DNA from 3 places in the Streptomyces sp. NPDC000983 genome. Region 2 is predicted to be linked to each of the others. Evidence: riboswitches for the same ligand, from Rfam matches in the RefSeq annotation. Region 2 holds a riboswitch; each other region holds the start of a gene.
What was found. Region 2 has a riboswitch for cyclic di-AMP ahead of ABT296_RS20190 (C40 family peptidase). Riboswitches for the same ligand answer to the same signal wherever they lie in the genome.

Region 1: it holds a riboswitch for cyclic di-AMP, as region 2 does, so the genes downstream of both, ABT296_RS17415 (transglycosylase family protein) here and ABT296_RS20190 (C40 family peptidase) in region 2, are expected to answer to the same signal.
Region 3: it holds a riboswitch for cyclic di-AMP, as region 2 does, so the genes downstream of both, ABT296_RS02010 (M23 family metallopeptidase) here and ABT296_RS20190 (C40 family peptidase) in region 2, are expected to answer to the same signal.

What each region holds. Positions count from the first base shown of each region.
Region 1 is NZ_JBEPBM010000013.1:131,705-138,030, reverse strand. Features, by position in the region: gene ABT296_RS17435 (Ppx/GppA phosphatase family protein) at 1-167, opposite strand, end outside; gene ABT296_RS17430 (DUF501 domain-containing protein) at 164-757, opposite strand; gene ABT296_RS17425 (FtsB family cell division protein) at 776-1,252, opposite strand; gene eno (phosphopyruvate hydratase) at 1,363-2,652, opposite strand; gene ABT296_RS17415 (transglycosylase family protein) at 2,950-3,681, opposite strand; cyclic di-AMP (ydaO/yuaA leader) riboswitch at 3,686-3,866, opposite strand; gene ABT296_RS17410 (transglycosylase family protein) at 4,043-5,107, opposite strand; gene ABT296_RS17405 (cytochrome P450 family protein) at 5,258-6,326, opposite strand, start outside.
Region 2 is NZ_JBEPBM010000016.1:115,342-121,667, reverse strand. Features, by position in the region: gene ABT296_RS20205 (urease subunit alpha) at 1-796, opposite strand, end outside; gene ABT296_RS20200 (urease subunit beta) at 789-1,100, opposite strand; gene ABT296_RS20195 (urease subunit gamma) at 1,112-1,414, opposite strand; cyclic di-AMP (ydaO/yuaA leader) riboswitch at 2,143-2,268, shown strand; gene ABT296_RS20190 (C40 family peptidase) at 2,272-2,745, shown strand; gene ABT296_RS20185 (LysE family translocator) at 2,801-3,439, opposite strand; gene ABT296_RS20180 (LysR family transcriptional regulator) at 3,545-4,468, shown strand; gene ABT296_RS20175 (ATP-binding protein) at 4,440-4,898, opposite strand; gene ABT296_RS20170 (helix-turn-helix domain-containing protein) at 5,111-5,977, shown strand; gene ABT296_RS20165 (DUF397 domain-containing protein) at 5,987-6,214, shown strand; gene ABT296_RS20160 (8-amino-7-oxononanoate synthase) at 6,315-6,326, opposite strand, start outside.
Region 3 is NZ_JBEPBM010000002.1:15,843-22,168, forward strand. Features, by position in the region: gene trmB (tRNA (guanosine(46)-N7)-methyltransferase TrmB) at 1-266, shown strand, start outside; gene ABT296_RS02005 (PrsW family intramembrane metalloprotease) at 321-1,697, shown strand; gene ABT296_RS02010 (M23 family metallopeptidase) at 1,777-2,799, opposite strand; cyclic di-AMP (ydaO/yuaA leader) riboswitch at 2,811-2,968, opposite strand; gene ABT296_RS02015 (hypothetical protein) at 3,175-3,525, opposite strand; tRNA gene ABT296_RS02020 (tRNA-Met) at 3,586-3,659, opposite strand; gene ABT296_RS02025 (dihydrofolate reductase family protein) at 3,716-4,864, opposite strand; gene ABT296_RS02030 (MarR family winged helix-turn-helix transcriptional regulator) at 4,925-5,440, shown strand; gene ABT296_RS02035 (GTP cyclohydrolase II) at 5,585-6,326, shown strand, end outside.

The sequences.
Region 1 (6,326 bases), on a different contig from region 2:
TCCAGCGCCTCGGGGGCGAGCCGCCCGGTGCGGTCGACGCCCTGGCCGAGCCGCACGATGGTCATCCGGCGGTCCAGTTCGACGAGTTCGCCCGTCGCGGGGTCGCAGTCGGCGACCAGGAGGCGGATGGAGTTGGTGCCGCAGTCGACGGCGGCGACGCGGGTCACTCCCCGTCCCGTCCGTCGAGGGGCGCGGCGGCGAAGTGGCCGCCCGCGGTCGTCTCCGCGGCCCCCGCGGACTCAGCGGCCGGGACCACGCAGGCGCCCTTGCGCCACCACTCGGGCAGCATCGCGAGCGCCTCGTCGCCCAGCGGGTTCACCCCGGGCCCGGCGGCCAGCGAGTGCGCCACCAGCACATGCAGGCACTTCACCCGGTCCGGCATGCCGCCCGCGCTCGGGAACCCGGCGAGTTCCTCGATCTCGTCCCGGCGCCGGATGTAGTCCTCGTGGGCGGCGCGGTAGGCGGCGGCCAGCTCCGGGTCGCTCTCCAGACGGGCCGTCATCTCCTTCATCACCCCGTTGGCCTCCAGCGTCCCGATCGCGGACGCGGCCTTGGGGCAGGTCAGGTAGTACAGCGTCGGGAACGGCGTGCCGTCCGGCAGGCGCGGGGCCGTCTCCACCACGTCCGGCTGCCCGCACGGGCACCGGTGCGCGATGGCGCGCAGCCCGCGCGGCGGCCGGCCGAGCTGCTGCTTGAAGGCCTCGACGTCGGCGTCGGTCGGCTCGGTGCGCGGGGTGGTGGGCGGGGGCGTTTCCATCACAGTCTTTCGTCTCTTCTATCGGTCCGCGGCGTCGGACTTGTCGACGCCGTCCCAGACGTTCGCGTACCAGGGCCGGTCGGCCGCGCCCAGCTCGGTGCGCGCCTGCTTCGCCGCGTCCGGATCGACCACGACGAACCCGGTCTCCCCCGGCATCACGTAGTGCAGCCGGTCCCTGATCCGCTGCTCGGCGTAGGCGTCGTCCTGCCAGCGCGCCTTGAGGTCGCGCAGCTCCTCCACCCGCTCCCGGGCCTGCCGCTTCTGCCGCTCCAGATCGGAGATCTCGGCGCGCTGGGCGACGTACTGCCTTATCGGGTAGGCGAGCGCCACGACGAGGGAGCAGACGACGAGGGCGAGCAGGGCGGCGCGGCCGGTGAGGCGGGAACGGCGGGCCTGGCGCCTGGTCTGCGAACGGTAGACGCGGGCCGCCGTCTGCTCACCGAGCAGGCGGATCCTGGTCGCGGTGGAGAAACGGTCCCGGTCCTTGACGGCCATCTCTCACTCCCGTTCACCCACGCGCGTACGTCCCCGCACACGGTACGGGACCGAGTACGGGGACGTACGTACGACTGGCTAGGCCTTGGCGGGCTCAGCCCTTTCCGTGCTTACTGGTTCGCAGAGCGAAACCGGGGGAACGCCGAGCGGCCGGCGTACACCGCGGCGTCGTCGAGGATCTCCTCGATGCGCAGCAGCTGGTTGTACTTGGCGACACGGTCCGAGCGGGCCGGGGCGCCGGTCTTGATCTGACCGCAGTTCACGGCGACGGCGAGGTCGGCGATGGTGACGTCCTCGGTCTCGCCGGAGCGGTGGGACATCATGCACTTGAAGCCGTTGCGCTGGGCCATCTCGACGGCGTCCAGGGTCTCGGTCAGCGAGCCGATCTGGTTGACCTTGACGAGCAGGGCGTTGGCGGAGCCCTCCTCGATACCGCGGGCGAGGCGCTCGGGGTTGGTGACGAAGAGGTCGTCGCCGACGATCTGGACCTTGTCACCGAGCTTGGCGGTGATGGTGTTCCAGCCGGCCCAGTCGTCCTCGAACAGCGGGTCCTCGATGGAGACGAGCGGGTACGCGGCGACGAGGTCGGCGTAGTACTCGGTCATCTCGGCCGCCGAGCGCTCCTTGCCCTCGAAGGTGTAGACGCCGTCCTTGTAGAACTCGGACGCGGCCACGTCGAGGGCGAGGGCGATCTGCTCGCCGGGGGTGTAACCGGCCTCCTTGATGGCCTCGATGATGAGGTCCAGGGCGGCGCGGTTGGACTCCAGGTTCGGGGCGAAGCCGCCCTCGTCGCCGAGGCCGGTGGACAGGCCCTTGGTCTTCAGCACCTTCTTGAGGGTGTGGTAGACCTCGGCGCCCCAGCGCAGGGCCTCGGAGAAGGACTCCGCGCCGATGGGGGCGATCATGAACTCCTGGATGTCCACGTTGGAGTCGGCGTGCGAGCCGCCGTTCAGGATGTTCATCATCGGAACGGGCAGCAGGTGCGCGTTCGGGCCGCCCAGGTAGCGGAAGAGCGGCAGGTCGCTGGCCTCGGAGGCGGCGTGGGCGACGGCGAGGGAGACGCCGAGGATGGCGTTGGCGCCGAGCGAGCCCTTGTTGTCGGTGGCGTCCAGGTCGAACATCGCCTGGTCGATCAGGCGCTGCTCGGTGGCGTCGTAGCCGACGAGCTCCGGGCCGATCTGCTCGATGACGGCGAGGACGGCTTTCTCGACACCCTTGCCGAGGTAGCGGTTGGGGTCGCCGTCACGGAGCTCGATGGCCTCGAAGGCACCGGTGGAGGCACCGGACGGAACGGCGGCACGACCCGTGCTGCCGTCGTCGAGGCCGACCTCGACCTCGACCGTGGGGTTGCCTCGGGAGTCCAGGATTTCCCGGGCTACGACGACGTCGATGGACGGCACGAGCATCTCCTTCATGGGATGTGACGCTGGAAGTGCGGGGCACATGAGCCTTGCGACTAGAGCCTAACCGCCCCGGGGACGTAGGCCAGCCGACCGACCGTCCCGTGGACAAGGAGAGACGGTACCCATTGTTTCCCGTCGGAACAAAGCCTGGGTGAACGACGGGACAAGAAAACCCCGCCCCGGCGCGTACGGGGGAACGCGCCGGGGCGGGGGCCCGTGGGGACGGGGGGTGACCCCACGGGGCCTCCAGTATGGAGGCCCCCGATGGGGGGACCCTGTGATTCGGCTACGGGATCACTTGAGGTGGAGCTGCTGACCGGGGTAGATCAGGTCGGCGTCCGCGACGATGTCCTTGTTCAGCTTGAAGAGCTTGGCCCAGCCGCCCTTGACGTCGTGCTCCTCGGCGATGGTGCTGAGGGTGTCGCCCTTGACGACCTTGTACTCGCCGTCGCCCTTCTTGACCTTCTTGCCGGTCGGGGTGGTCACCGTCTTCTGGGCCTTCTGGGTCGTCTTGGCGGCCGGACGCTCGGCCGAACGCGAGGCGGACTGCTGCTCGGTGGAGCGCGTGGAGGTCCCGGTGGAGCCGCCGTTGTCCGTGGAGCCGGTGGAGCCGGTGGAGCCCGTGGAGCCGGTGGACGAGCCGCCGTTGTACGAGGCGCTCGACAGGCCGACGCCGCAGCTCGGCCAGGCACCCTTGCCCTGACCGGCGAGGACCTTCTCGGCGATCTCGATCTGCTGCGCCTTGCTGGCCTGGTCGGCGGTGGAGGCGTACTGCGTGCCGCCGTACGCGGCCCAGGTGGAAGCGGAGAACTGAAGGCCGCCGTAGTAACCGTTGCCCGTGTTGATGGACCAGTTGCCGCCGGACTCGCACTGGGCGACGGCGTCCCACTCGGAGGCGGTGGCGGCGGAGGCGTTGCCGGCCACCATGAGCGGGGCGGCGACGGCCGCGCCGGTCACACCGGCGATGGCGATGGCGCGAGTGGCCTTGGACGGACGACGGTGCTTGCCCTTGCCGGAAAACAGCATGGATCGATCCCCTCACCGACGCCTGCGAGGTGAGCTGTCGGGTTCGGGCCGGTTGAGTTGCCCGGCCGCGCGGCCTGTCGGTCGCACGGCTTCACCCCAAGCCGGATCCGGTGTCGAGTCTCCTCAACCGCCGGTCCCGGCGCTTACCTTGGGTCCCCCGCTCCTGCCTACGGCGCATGACGCGACGACTGTTCCCGTACGGCCACCGGCAGGATTCGGCGTGCGGCGGTCGGGGCCCGCTGCTGCGAGCGGTCACGACCGTAGGCAGGCGATCCGGGGAATTTCAAAGACGATCAGGGCTTCTGAGACTCATCCCACACTTTCACCAAAGCGGACATTCAGGTGCGAAGTGTGACGCGAACTAGCCCTGGTTTCCGACCGATTCGTCCCCTACTTCAAGGGTCTGACCGGGAGTGATACGGCTGGGGTCGGAGCCGATGGCGGACCTGTTGTCGGCGTAGAGCCCGCGCCATCCGCCGTCGAGGTCAAGGGAGTCGGCGATGCTCCCGAGGGTGTCGCCCTCGCGGACGACGTACGTCCGCTCCGCCCCGCCCTCGTCCGCGGGCTGGCCGCGGTGGCGGCCGGCACCGGTGTCCATGAGGGTGGAATTGCCGCCGACCCAGAGGATGTTGTCCGAATTGTCCAGCCCGGAGATTCCGGTGAACAGCCCCTCGGTCACACCCGAGGAGGCGCTCCCGGAGGAACCGGACGAACCCTCCGACGCCTCGGCCTCCGAGGTCTGTGACGATTCGGCAGCCTTGTCCGAGTTGTTCGCCTTATTCGACTTGCCCGACTTATCGGCATTCACCGAATCGGCCGAATCCGTCGAGCCGTTCGAGCCCTTTGAGCCCTTCGAACCGTTCGATTCACCCGAGGCCCCGGGTGACGCGGAGGCACTGGCGTCCGCCCCGGCCTCGGTCTCGTCGTCCGTGGAGGTGCCGCCGCCGATGGTGTCCAGCAGCCCGGCCGAACCGGACGAGTTGGAAGATCCGGACGAGTCGGACGAATCGCCGTCCTCTTCGAGGCCCGTGTCGATGCCGACCGAACCGGAGTCGGCGTCGAGGCCGGAGAGCGGACCGCAGGTCGGCCAGGCGGCGAGGCCCTGGTCGGCGAGTATGCGTTCGGCGACGGCTATCTGCTGGGAGCGGCTGGCCTGGTCCGGGCTGGCCGCGTACGCCTTGCCGCCGTACGCCTCCCAGTTCTCCTGGGTGACCTGGAGGCCGCCGTAGTAGCCGTTGCCGTCGTCCGCGCTCCAGGAGCCGCCGCTCTCGCATTCGGCGACCTTGTCCCAGGTGCTGCCCTCGGCCGCACTGGCGCCGGTGGCGCCGAGCAGCGGGATGGCGATGGCGGAGCCGGTCACGCCGGCCGCGACGAGGAGAGCCGGAGCCTGGCGGGGGCGACGGTGACGACCGTTCCCGGAGAGCATGCGGGGACCTTTCGCAGAACAGCAGGGACCGGCGCGGTACCCGTGGAGCGGGGCGCCGCGCTGACGAGTGAACGTATAGGCAGACGATCACTTGTCACAAGTCGATGCCGCACAGATCACGTCAAGATCACAGAGTTGACGGTGCGTCACCTATACCGGGAGCGCGACGGGTCGGTCGCAGGGTGTGAACTCGACCGGCAGAGTGCGCAGTCCGCGCATGATGAGGCCGCCCCTCCAGCGCAGGTCGGCGGGTTCGGCGCCGAGCCGGAGGTCGGGCAGCCGGGTGAGGAGGGTGGCCAGCGCGGTCTGCCCCTCCAACCGGGCCAGCGGGGCGCCCAGGCAGTAGTGGATGCCGTGCCCGTAACCGAGGTGCTGGTTGTCGCGGCGGGAGAGGTCGAGGGTGTCGGGGTCGGTGAACCGCGCCGGGTCCCGGTCCGCGGCGGCCAGGACCACGAGCACCGGGTCGCCGGCGGCGATGTCCTGGCCGCCGATGGTGAGGGGCCGGGTGGCGAAGCGCCAGGTGGCGAGCTCCACGGGGCCGTCGTAGCGCAGGAGTTCCTCCACTCCGGTCTCCAGCAGGCCGCTCTCCCCCGCGGCGAGGGAGTGCTGGAGGCGGGCCCGCTGCTCGGGGTGGGTGAGCAGGGCGAAGGTGCCGTTGCCGATGAGGTTGACGGTGGTCTCGAAGCCAGCGAAGAGCAGGATGAAGGCCATCGCCGCGGCCTCGTTCTCGGTGAGGTGCTCGCCGTGGTCGGAGGCGCGGATCAGACCGGAGATCAGGTCCTCGCCGGGCTCGGGCTCGGCGGGGAGGGCGGCGCGCTTGCGGTGGATGAGTTCGGCGAGGTAGCCGCGCATCTTCTTCACCGACCGGGCCACCCCGCCCCGGGGGCCGCCCTGGTGGCGGATCATCATGCCGGCCCAGTCCCGGAAGTCGTCCTGGTCCTCCGGGGGGACGCCGAGCAGGTCGCAGATGGCGTAGATGGGCAGCGGGAAGGCGAACTCGTGGATGAGGTCGGCGCTGCCCCTCTCGGCGAACCCGTCGATGAGCCGGTCGGTCAGCTCCTGCACCCGCGGGGCGAACTCGGCGACCCTGCGGGGTGTGAACGCCTTGCTGACGAGCCGTCGCAGCCGGGTGTGGTCCGGCGGGTCGATGTTGAGCAGATGCGTCATCAGCTCCGCCTTGCGCTCACCGGGGATACCGGTCCTGCCCCGGGCGTGGGCC
Region 2 (6,326 bases):
TGTCGCCCACGAATCCGGCCTCGTTGAGGGTGTCCGTGTGGATGGCGACCTGGATGCCGGTCCGGTCGGCGACGGTCAGCGAGGCGTCGATGACGGCGGGGGTGGAGCCCCAGTCCTCGTGCAGCTTCAGCGCCATCGCGCCGCCGCGGATCTGCGAGAGCATCGCCTCGTGCGAGACGGTGTTGCCCTTGCCGAGGAAGCCGATGTTGAGGGGGTACGCCTCCATCGCCTCCAGCATCCGCGCCAGGTGCCACGGCCCGGGTGTCACGGTGGTCGCCTTGGAGCCCTCGGCGGGGCCGGTGCCGCCGCCGACCAGGGTGGTGATCCCGGAGGCCAGGGCCTCGTCGGCGATCTGCGGGCAGATGAAGTGGACGTGGGCGTCGATGGCGCCGGCGGTGAGGATGCGCCCGTTGCCCGCGATGATCTCGGTCTCGGGGCCGATGACCAGGTCCGGGTGGACCCCGTCCATGGTGTCGGGGTTGCCGGCCTTGCCGATTCCGGTGATCCGGCCGTCCCGTATGCCGACGTCGGCCTTGACGACGCCCCAGTGGTCGATGACCACCACTCCGGTGACGACGGTGTCCGGGGTGCCGTCTGCGCGCGTAGCGCGCGACTGGCCCATGGACTCCCGGATGACCTTGCCGCCGCCGAAGACGGCCTCGTCCCCGGCGAGTCCGGGGCCGCCGCAGCGGTCCTCCTCGATCTCGACGAGCAGGTCGGTGTCGGCGAGCCGGATGCGGTCGCCGGTCGTCGGGCCGAACAGGTCGGCGTAGGCGGCACGCGAGATCTCAGGCATCGAGGGCACCTCCGGTCTCCCCGCGCAGTCCGGGCACGACGCGGGCGCCGGCCAGCGGGACGAGTTCGACGTCGACGGGGATTCCGGGCTCGAAGCGCACGGCGGTGCCGGCGGCGATGTTGAGCCGCCGGCCGCGGGCGGCGGCGCGGTCGAACTCCAGTCCGGGGTTGGCCTCGGCGAAGTGGTAGTGGGAGCCGACCTGGACGGGGCGGTCGGCGGCGTTGAGCACGGTCAGCCGGGTGATCTCACGGCCTTCGTTGTACACAATGGGCCCGTCCGCGAAGAGGACCTCTCCGGGAATCATCGACAGCCCCCTCAGACGATCGGGTCGTGGACGGTGACGAGCTTGGTGCCGTCGGGGAAGGTGGCCTCGACCTGGACGTCGTGGATCATCTCCGGGATGCCCTCCATGACGTCGTCGCGGGTGAGCAGCTTGCGTCCGGAGGCCATGAGCTCGGCGACCGTGCGGCCGTCGCGCGCGCCTTCGAGGATGTGCGAGGTGATGAGGGCGACCGCCTCGGGGTGATTGAGCCTCACCCCGCGGGCCCGGCGCTTCTCGGCGACGTCGGCCGCCACATGGATCAGCAGCCTCTCCTGCTCGTGCGGGGTCAGTTGCACGTCTCACCTCACAGTCCTCGCTCCGGACCGTGCGGGGCCCGGCGGCCGCGGCCACGGGCAAAGTGCCTGGTGGCGTGGAGGGAGGCTAGTTGGAGCGGGTTTCGTGCACGTTAACCGTGCCGTGACCGGAACGGGGCGCCTCCGGCCCCTCCGCGAGCCTTCGCAGGGGCCGGGCGCGGCGAGGCGGGCGAGCAGGGCGCCCCGGGGCGGGAACTGACGTTCGGTCACCCCTCACCGGCGCGCGCGCCGCGCGGGTCGTACGGTCGGCGCGGCGCGGCTCGCGCCACGCTTCCCCCGCGCTCGGACAGTTGACGCAGGTGAGCGGTGTCCGGCCGTCGGGGCGCGGCGCCGGGGCGTCCGGGCCGAAGCCGAAACGGACCAAACGGGGTACCCCCTTTCAGCGTAGGGGCGGCTCCTTTTGTCGACCCGTCAGAGTTGCGCGAAGTACGTGGTCTCACCACCTCATGGAGCGTTCCGTCCCTGGTCCGGGCATCCTCAGCCACCTCGACGATCATTCGAACGGAGCACCGTCCACCCGAACGGGTGAGTGGTGACTAACACCACAAATCCCCGGTTCCATTGGGATTTTCGGACATCGGTGAGCCAAGATCCCTGACTGACGACAAGCCCCCGCCACCGCGGCGGGGCGGTCCGGGCGGACGCCGAGTCCTGCCGCCGCCCGGATGACCGGTCGACAGGAGTGGATCGGCAGGAGTGGAGGACCCGAGCACGACGGGTCGCCGGCGCGGAGGTTCGCGTCGAGCAGCCCTTGGGGTGAAGCCGCATCGCGGCCGGGCAACTTCGCCAGCCCGAATCCGACAGGTCATCCTTCACAGGCGGCTGACGAAGGGTTGCGCATGACTGCGCTCAATCGTGTCCCGTCGCTGATGGTCCGGGCCGGTACGGCCTCGGCCCTCACCATCGCCGCCATGGGCGGCTCGATCGTGGCCCCCGGCCTCTCCGCCGAAGCGGAGGCGGCCACCCCGGCGACGAAGGCACTCCAGGTCGCGGCCTCCAAGAAGGGCTCCCCGTACAAGTGGGGCGCCACCGGACCGCACCGCTTCGACTGCTCCGGGCTCACGCTGTACGCGTTCAAGAAGGCGGGCAAGAAGCTGCCCCGCACCGCGGCCCAGCAGTACAACAAGACCCGCCACATCTCCGCGGGCAGCCGCAAGGCGGGTGACCTCGTGTTCTTCCACTCGGGGTCGAACATCTACCACGTCGGCATCTACGCCGGGAAGGGCAAGCTCTGGCACTCCCCGAAGACCGGTGACGTGGTGAGGCTGCAGAAGATCTGGACCAGGAGCGTCTGGTACGGCCGGGTGAGCTGACCCGGCGCCCCGAGGGGCGGCGGCGTCCCTGACTCGCCGCCGCCCCGACGGGGCCTCAGAACGCCGCCTCCAGCAGCAGGACGGCGCCGAGGACCGTCAGCGCGGTGCCGGTGACGCCCTCGACGAGCCGGGCGGCCCGCGGCCTGCGCAGCCACCGGCCGAGGCGGTCCACGAGCAGGGCGACGGCCGGGAACCACAGCAGGGCCAGCACCACCACGATCAGCGCCAGCAGGAGCGTGCGGGGCAGCACCGGGGCACCCGCGGGCACGAACTGGGGCAGCAGGCTGAGGAACGTGATCGGCGCCTTGGGGTTGAGGGCGTTGGTGACGAACCCCTGCCGCAGCGGACGCGCGGCACCGGCCGCCTGCGCGGGCGCTTCCCCTGGCACTTCCCCGGCCTCTGCGCTCCGGGGTCGGCGCAGCCCGAGCAGGGTGCGCGCGCCGAGGTACAGCACATAGCCGCCGCCCAGCACCTGGAGCGTGCGGAACAGGGCCGGAACCGCGGTCAGCACGGCGGCGACGCCGGCGACCGCCAGCGCCGTGTGCAGGAGCAGTCCGCCCGCGATGCCGAGCGCGCAGGCGATCCCGGCCCGGCGCGAGACCAGGGCGTTGCGTACGACGACGGTGAAGTCGGCCCCGGGCATGGCGACCATGCCAGCGGCGACCCCGGTGAAGGCGAGCAGCTGTGCGTCCATGGGACCAGCCTGCCGCCGTACGGGCTTCAGCAGGTATTTCGAATAGCCTGGGTCTGCCTTAAGCATTGCTTTGGGCTGTCGCTCCTTCCAGGCAGGTGTCCCGGCATGTACGACCCCACGCGGCTGGCGGCGCTGGTCGCGGTCGCCGAGTCCGGTTCGATCACCCGGGCCGCCGAGCGGCTCGGCTACACCCCGCCGGCGCTCTCCCAGCAGCTGGCCAAGCTGGAGCGGGAGGCGGGCACGGCGCTGCTCGTCCGGCACCATCGCGGGGCCCGGCTCACCGGGGCGGGCGAGCTGCTGGTGGCGCGGGCCCGCCGGGTGCTCGACGAGCTGGAGCGGGCCCGGCACGAGCTGGCCCGGCTCACCGGTCTGACCGGGGGCACACTGCGGCTGGGCACCTTCCAGACCGCCGGTGTCCATCTGCTGCCGCCGGTGCTCAGCGCCTTCCGCCGCGCCCACCCGGACGTGGAGCTGACCGTCACGAACCATGAACCGCCCGGCGGGGTCGCCGCGGTGGCCGCCGGTGAGATCGATCTGGCGCTGACGCACACCTACGAGCCCGCGGAGCCGGTGCCGGTGCCCTCGTCGGTGGTCCTGGAACCGGTGCTGGTGGAGGAGCTGGTCCTGGTGACCGCGCCGGGCCATGTGCTGGCCGAAAAGACCTCGCGGCTGCCGCTGAGCGAGCTGGCCGGGCAGCCGTTGATCAGCATGGCGCCGGACCATCCGGCCCGGCGGGGCGTGGAGGAGGTGTTGGCCCGGGCGGGGGCCACGCCGTCGGTGCTGGTGGAGACCCCGGTGTACGCGCTGGTGTGCGCTCTGGTCAGCGCGGGGCTGGGGGTCGGGGTGGTGCCGGAGATGGTGGCGCGGACCGCCGTCACCCCGGTGGGGACGCGGGCGCTGGAGGGGGGAGGACTGCGCCGTACGATCTCGGTCGCCCGGCGCTCGGGCGGCACGACACCCGCCGTGGACGCGTTCGGGGCGTTGCTGCGGGGCGCGTTCGCTAAGGCTCCTGGTGGACCGCGGTGGTGACCTGTTGGGCCGGTACGGTCCAGGGGAGTTCGATGGAGACCGTCTTGCCGCCCTCCCGGGTCGGCCTGACTCTGAGCCGGCCGCCGCACTCGGCGGTCAGCCAGCGGATGATCACCAGTCCGCGGCCGTTGTCCTGCTGCACGGCGGCCGGCAGGCGTTTGGGGAAGCGGGGGTGGCTGTCGGTGACCCCGATGCGCAGTTGTTCGTCCTGGTGCAGCTCGATGTCGACCGTGAAGGTGGGTGACTGCCCCAGGGTGTGCTGCACGGCGTTGGTGGCCAGTTCGGAGACGATGAGCCGGATGGTGTCGGCCGCGTCCGTGTCGGAGGGCAGCCCCCATTCCGCGAGGGTGCCGAGCACGTAGCCGCGGGCGGCGGAGACCGAGGCGGGATCGCTCGGCAGAGTGACGGATGCTTCCAGATGGTCTGCCATGGCGACGTCGTCCCTTTCCCACGGGACCGTAGTCCGACACGGAGCGGATGGTTCGAGTACGGTCCCGGACTGGTGCTTCTTCGCCAGACTGCCATTACCGCGCCGGTCACGGTGGCGATCCACCAAGATATGCATATATCTATCGCTCGAAGCGGTGAACTCTGCTACTCGAGACCGTATTTGGGCGGCCCGGTTGGAGTAAGGAGGACCGTATGCAGCACGGTCCCGCGGTGCGCCGCCGCAAGCTCGGCGCCGAATTGCGCGCGTTGCGCAGCGGCGCCGGTCTCACCAGCGGTGAGGCGGCCCGGATGGTCGGCTGGCACCAGTCGAAGGTGAGCCGGATCGAAACCGGCGCCAGCGGCGTGAAACCGGCCGATGTGCGGTTACTGCTGGACGCCTACGCCGTGGGTGACACCCGACTGCGGGAGTTGCTGCTGGTGCTGGCGGGGGCCGACGACGATGTCGGCCGGCATCACTGGTGGCACGCCTACCGCGGTGTACTGCCGCCCGCCTACCGGGACTTCATCAGTCTGGAGTCCCAGGCCAGCGCGATGCGCACGCTGGAGACCTCGGTGGTGCCCGGGCTGTTGCAGACCCGCGAGTACGCGCAGGCCGTGACCCGGGTCGCGGTGGGCGGCCTGGACGAGGCCGACGAACGGCTCGACGCGCTGGTCGAGGTGCGCCTCGCCCGGCAGGACGTGCTGCGCGGGGAGCCTCCGCTGGAGTTGAGCGCCGTGCTGGACGAGGCCGTGCTGCGCCGCAGGATCGGCGGACCGGGGGTGATGACCCGTCAGCTGTGGCGGCTGGTGGAGGCGGGGCGGCTGCCACAAGTGCGTTTGCAGGTGCTGCCGTTCACCGCCGGGGCGCACATCGGCATCACGGGCCCTTTCGTTGTCTTCTCATTTTCGCGCACTTCTGATCTGGATGTGGTTGTTCTCGACCAGTTGACGAGTAGCCTCTACCTCGAACGGAAAGAAGACCTCCAGGCGTACACGGAGGCCTTCACCACCCTTCAGATCCACGCCCTTTCGCCCGAGGAATCGTTGGATTACATCGCCGGGATAGCTGACGGCGCGTAAGGAGGCACCATGTCTGCACTGCCTCGGAACGTACCTTCCAGTACCGATCTGCAATCCGTGCGCTGGCTGCGCAGCAGCTACAGCACGGGCGCCAACAACTGCGTGGAGACGGCCCGGCCGCGCTCCGGCCCCGGGGCCGGACTGCTCGCCGTGCGCGACTCCAAGGACCCGGCCGGGCCCGCGCTGCTCTTCTCCCCCGAGAGCTGGGCGGACTTCACGGCCACCTACCGGTCCTAGCGGTTCCAGCAACAGCCGATCAGTACTGACCAGTTCCGACTAGCTCAGATCACTTCCGATCAGTTCCGTAGCCGCGGTGGCAGGGCCGTGTGACGCCGACTCATGGTCGTGT
Region 3 (6,326 bases), on a different contig from region 2:
ACTGGGAGCCGTACGCCGAGCAGATGCTCGACGTGCTGAGCGCGCATCCGGACTTCGAGAACACGCAGGCCGACGGCGGTTTCGCGCCGCGTCCGCAGTTCCGGCCGCTGACCCGTTTCGAGGGCCAGGGACTGGACAAGGGACATGTCGTGAACGACCTCCTCTTCAGCCGCGTACAGCAGCGTGTGGAGCAGCACGTCGAGCAGCGCGTACAGCAGCACGTCGAGCCCGCAGCGCACCGAGACGAAACCCCCGCCGGCGCCTGAGCCCGCCCCCGCCCCCCGTGCGGGCGGCGCCCCTGCCTCGTTAGGGTCGATGCCGTGGCCACCCGTCCTCCGTACCCGACGCACCCCACCGGACCCGTGGGTCCCGCCGGCGGCTCGCCGCGGCCCGCGCACTGGTGGCAGCGCGCCTGGGTGCGGTACGGCGCGCTGAGCACCCTGCTCGCCCTCTCCGGGCTGGTCATCCTCGCCCTGGTGCGCGAACAGACCGGCACCCAGGGTTTCCTGGTCGGGCTGGGGCTCGCCGTGCTGCCCGTGCCGCTGCTGATAGCCGCCTTCCGCTGGCTGGACCGGGTCGAGCCGGGCCCCTGGCGGAATCTGGTGTTCTCCTTCGCCTGGGGCGCCTGTGCCGCGGCGCTGATAGCGATCATCGCCAACAGCTTCGCCACGCGGTGGATAGCGACGGCCACCGCGGACCCGTCCAGCGCGGACACCCTCGGGGCGACGGTCATAGCGCCGGTCGTGGAGGAGTCGGCGAAGGCCGCGGCCGTCCTGCTCGTCTTCCTGTTCCGGCGGCGCGACTTCACCGGACTGGTCGACGGGGTGGTGATAGCCGGGGTCACCGCGACCGGCTTCGCGTTCACCGAGAACATCCTCTACCTCGGCACCGCCTTCGGCACCGACCAGCTCACCGGCGACAGCGGCATCGCCTCCGTCACGGCCGCCACCTTCTTCGTGCGCATCGTCATGTCCCCCTTCGCGCACCCCCTGTTCACCGTGCTCACCGGCATCGGCTTCGGCGTCGCCGCGCTGTCCGCCCCCCGGCAGCGCTGGCGGCGGATCCTGCTGCCGCCGTGCGGGCTGCTGCTCGCGATGGGCCTGCACGCGATGTGGAACGGCTCGACGGTGTTCGGCCCGTACGGCTTCTTCGCGGTGTACGCGGCGATCATGGTGCCCGCGTTCGGGCTGCTGACCTGGCTGGTGATCTGGACCCGCCAGCGCGAACTGCGCACCGTGCGCGAGGAGCTGCCCGCCTACGCCGTGGCCGGCTGGCTCGCGCCGGGCGAGCCGTTCGCGCTGGGCTCGATGCGGGCCCGCAGGCTGGCCCGCGCGCACGCCCGGCGGGGCGGCGGCCGGCGGGCGGCGCGGGAGGTGGCGCGGTACGAGGCGTACGCGACCTCGCTGGCGTTCCTGCGGCACCGGGGGCGGCGGGGCCGCGCGGGGGCCGACTTCGTCGTACGGGAGGCGGAGCTGCTGCGGGAGCTGTGGCTGCGCCGTGAGGTGGCCCGGCCGGCCCTCGACCACGCGGCCCGCGCCACGGCTCCGCGGGTGCCGGTCGTGGCGGCGCCGTGGGCGGTGTACGGGATGTACGGGTATCCGTCCCAGCCGGTGTCGCCGCCGGGGCAGCAGCCCTGGCCGGGGTACCCGGCGCATCCCGCGGGGCCGTACCCCGCGTACAACCCGTACCGGACGTAACCGGGATCAGGGCAGCAGGAACCGGCAGCCCTGATGTCGGGGGGTCGTCATCAGGACCGCCGGGGTCACCGGGGCTGGATCAGATGTTGAGGCCCTTGCTGCGCAGCCACGCGAGCGGGTCGATGCCGGAGGAGGAGCCCTCGGGGTGGACCTCCATGTGGAGGTGGGCGCCGGTGACGTTGCCGGTCGCGCCGACCCGGCCGATCACGTCGCCGGTGTTGACCTGCTGGCCCACGCTGACGCTGATCGAGGACTGGTGGGCGTACCAGATCTCGGTGCCGTCCTCCAGGGTGAGCACGGTCTTGTAGCCGTAGGAGCCGTCCCAGCCGGCGGAGGTGATGGTGCCGGTGTGGACCGCCTTGAGCAGCGTGCCCGTGGGAGCGGCGAAGTCGAGGCCGGTGTGGTAGCCGGAGGACCACATGGAGCCGGCCTGGCCGTAGGTCGAGGTGAGGGTGAAGGAGGAGGTCGGGAGGGTGTACTCCTTGGCCAGCTGGGCCAGTCGCTCCTCCTCGGCCTTCTGGCGGGCCTCTTCCTCGGCCTTCTCCTTGGCGGCGGCGGCCTTGGCCTCGGCTTCCTTCTCCGCCTTCTCGGCGGCTGCCGTGGCGGCCTTCTCGGCGGCAGCGGCGGCGGCCTCGGCGGCCTTGGTGTCGACCTGGTCCTGCTGCTGCTCGGCCTGGGCCATGATCCGGGCGCGCAGGGCCTCGCCCGCGTCGGCGGCGCCCTGCTCGGTGTCCACGGCGGTCATGCCGACGGTGCTGAGCGGGGAGGCGGCCGTCTCGGGGGCCTCGTCGCCCGCGGAGTCGTCGGAGATCAGCGGCAGGTCGGGGATGGTGATGGCGACCGGGGGCTTGCCGGACTGGGCGCTGGCCATGCCGCCCGCGCCGACGGCCGCGATGACTCCGACACCGAGGACGGTGGAGCTGCGGGCGAGCCCGCCGCCGCGCTGCTTGGCCACGCGGTGCTTGCCGCGTACCGGGCGAACGGTCTCGGCGGTGGGGTTCCACTCCTCCCACGGGCCCTCGTCGGTGCGGTAGCTGCCGTATACGAAGGTCTCGTCGCCACGCTGGCTCGGCACGAACGGGGCAGGCGGGTTTGACGCCACGTGGGCGTGCTCCTTTCCTTCCTTCTCGCCTACCGGGTTAGCTGACGGGTTCGGAGCAGGAAGGTCTCCTACGCGCGTATATCCGCCGTCGATGTTCGGCGGGATACGAGCGATTCACCCCAAGTTGGTGGTTCCCCGGTTCCCTTGCGGGATTCGGCGCGTGCGCACGGAGCCGACTCTTGTGACGGCTGGGACGACCGCGCTGCGTTATCGAACGTTAATAGACGTGAGGCTCGGATTCCAAGCTGTTCCTCTTGATCATTAAGCTTTTCGGCCGGGACTTTACGGTCATGGAGGTTTCAAATCGGGCGAGTTGGCCACACCTTCTACTCGCGAGTTTTCCTGACGGTATGTCAGTTGTTATGCGGAGGGCTGTCATCCGATCACCCCCGGTGACATGCCGGGTCTACGGACGGCCAGCAGGGCCGTGTCGTCCGTCATTCCGCCCCCGCAGCGCCGGCGCGCCTCCTCGGCCAGGGTCCGCACGACAGCGCCGGAATCGGCGAAGGACCATCCGGTCAACTGCCGCTCGGGGTCGTGGAAGGCGATGTCGAGGCCGCCGATCCGTTCCGGCGGCCGGGGCAGCACGGCGCGGCGGTCCACCTCGGCGATCCGCCGCTGTCCGGCGAGGCGCAGGTCGCCGCGGCGGACGACGGAGTTGAGCATGACGGCCGGGGGCGCGGCGGCGAAGAAGGGGGTGGCGGTGACCTGGCGGGGGTGAGCCATCGGCGCGGGGGAACGCACCGAGGGCCGGAACCCTTTCGGGTTCCGGCCCTCGGCCTTCAGTAGCGGGGACAGGATTTGAACCTGCGACCTCTGGGTTATGAGCCCAGCGAGCTACCGAGCTGCTCCACCCCGCGTCGGTGAAACCAGTGTACGTCATCCGCGGGGCCCGAAGCACACGCGTTTGTTCACGTCACGGGTGTGCGCCCGTCGCCGGGTCGGTCAGGTGGCGGTTGGGGGCCTGGGCGCGGTCCGCGTACTCGGGCAGGACCAGCACCCGCGCCCCGGCCGCCGCGAGCAGTCCGCTGCCGTCGGCGCCCGCCACGAAGGTGTCCGGTTCCCGCCAGGCGGTCACCACCCGGCGCACGCCCGCCTCCAGGATCAGCCGGGAGCAGGGCGCGGGGCGGGAGGCCCGGCGGGCGCAGGGTTCCAGGCTGCTGTAGACGGTCGCGGAGGGCAGCCGGGGGTCGGCGGGGTCGATCTTGGCGAGGGCCGCCTCCTCCGCGTGGACGACCGGGTCGTCGCCCTCCCGGGAGTGGCCGCGGGCGAGTTCGGTGCCGTCGGCGGCGACCACGACCGCCCCGACGCTGAACGCCGTCCGGGACGGCGGGCACAGTTCGGCCAGTTCGCAGGCGAGCCGCAGCCAGTGGTGGTCGGCGGTGGTGGCGTGCGCGCCGGCGCCGGGGGCGGTGGGCTCGTAGCGCATGAGGACCACGTCCTCGATACGGCGGGACTCCACCAGGCGCAGCCGTCCGGGCTGGTAGGCGCCGGGGCCGAAGAGGCGGGGCGCGTCCGGGTCGCCGACGAAGAGGGGGGCGAGGACCAGCTGGAGTTCGTCGGCCAGGCCCTCCTGGAGGAGCTGGGTGTGGACGCGGCCGCCGCCCTCGACCATCAGCCGCCGTACGCCCCGCTCGTAGAGGTCCGCCAGGAGCGGGAGCCAGTCGAGGCCGGGGCCGAGGGGGACCACGTCGGCGGCGAGCCCGAGGGCGCGGGCCCGCTCGGCGCCCTTGTCCGTGGTGTAGAGGGCCTTGGCGCCCCCGGTGTGCCAGAACCTGGCGGCCGGGTCCACGTCACCGCTGCCGCTGACCATGACCTTCAGGGGGTACTCGGGCCGACCCGCCGCGGTGCGGGCCGCGCGCCGCTCGGGGGAGTTCACCAGCAGGCGCGGGTTGTCGGCGCGGAGGGTGCCGGCGCCGATGAGGATCGCGTCGACCGAGGCCCGTACCTCGTCGACCCGGTCGAAGTCGGCGGGGCTGGAGAGCAGCAGCCGCTCGGGGCCGGTGTCGTCCAGGTAGCCGTCGAGGGAGACGGCGGCCGACAGCAGGACGTAGGGCAGGGGCATCGGTGCTCCATCGGGACCGGCGGACTTGGTTCAAGTTTTAAGCAAACCTACACTGGGTCCATGACGACCCGCTGGCTCACTCCCGAGGAGCAGCGCGCCTGGCGCGCGTACCTGGGTGCCACCCTCCTGCTGGAGGACGCCCTGGACCGGCAGCTCCAGCATGACGCCGGCATGCCGCACATGTACTACTCCATCCTCGCCAACCTCTCCGAGTCCCCGGAGCGGCGGCTGCGGATGACCGACCTCGCGGAACGGCTGAAGATCACCCGGAGCCGGCTGACGTACGCCGTGAGCCGGCTGGAGAAGGACGGTCTGGTGCGGCGCGAGGAGTGCCGGTGGGACAAGCGGGGCAGTGTCGCCGCACTGACGGAGGAGGGCATGACGGTGCTGGAGCGGACGGCTCCCGGTCATGTGGCCACGGTCCGGGCCGCCCTCTTCGACCACCTCACGCCGGAGCAGGTGGGCCAGCTGGAGGAGATCTTCGGCGGGGTCGCCCGGGCGCTCCAGGGCGGGGAGCCGGCCGAGGTGCCGTGGCTGCGCCGGTCCTCGCCGTGCGCGTCCGGCGAGGACGGCTGAACCCCGCCGCCGATCAGTTGCTTCAAAGTTCAAGCATGGGTTAGGGTCCGATTCCGAGGATCTGCTTCAAATCTGAAGCAGCAATCGAGGCGGCCGTCGAGGCAGCCATCCGAAGCAGAGAGCCCAGGACGACCGGAGACCCGCATGTCCGACCACCCCGCCGCCACTCCGCAGCCCCGCGTCCCCGCCGCGGCCTCGAACCCTCACGCTCCCGCCGCGACTGCCGACCTTCACGCCCCCGCCACGGCTCCGGACCTTCACGCCCCCGCCACGACTCCGGACCTTCACGCCCCCGCCGCGACCGTGCGCTCCCGCGTCCGGATACCGCTGCGCTTCGGCGACGGCTACGAGGTCGAGGCCGACGTGGTCACCTTCCACGGCCTCGCCGACGACCAGGAGCACCTGGCCGTCGTCCTCGGCGACCCCGGCCCCGCCCCCCTGGTCCGGCTGCACTCCGAGTGCCTGACCGGCGACGTCTTCGGCTCCGCCCGCTGCGACTGCGGCCCCCAGCTCCGCGAGGCGGTCGAGCGCATCGCCGAGCGCGGCGGCGTCCTGCTCTACCTCCGCCAGGAGGGCCGCGGCATCGGCCTCTACAACAAGCTCGACGCGTACGCCCTCCAGGACCAGGGCCTCGACACCTACGCGGCGAACGCGGCCCTCGGCCTGCCCGAGGACGCCCGCGACTACACGGCGGCCGCGCAGATGCTCCGCGCGCTCGGCATCGGCGAACTGGACCTGCTCTCCAACAACCCCGACAAATCAGACCAGTTGCGCGCGCTCGGCATCGCCGTCCGTGACCGCGTCCCCACCGGCGTCTTCACCACCGCCCACAACGTCCGCTATCTGCGCGCCAAGGTCCTCCAGACCCAACACACCCTGCCGCTGG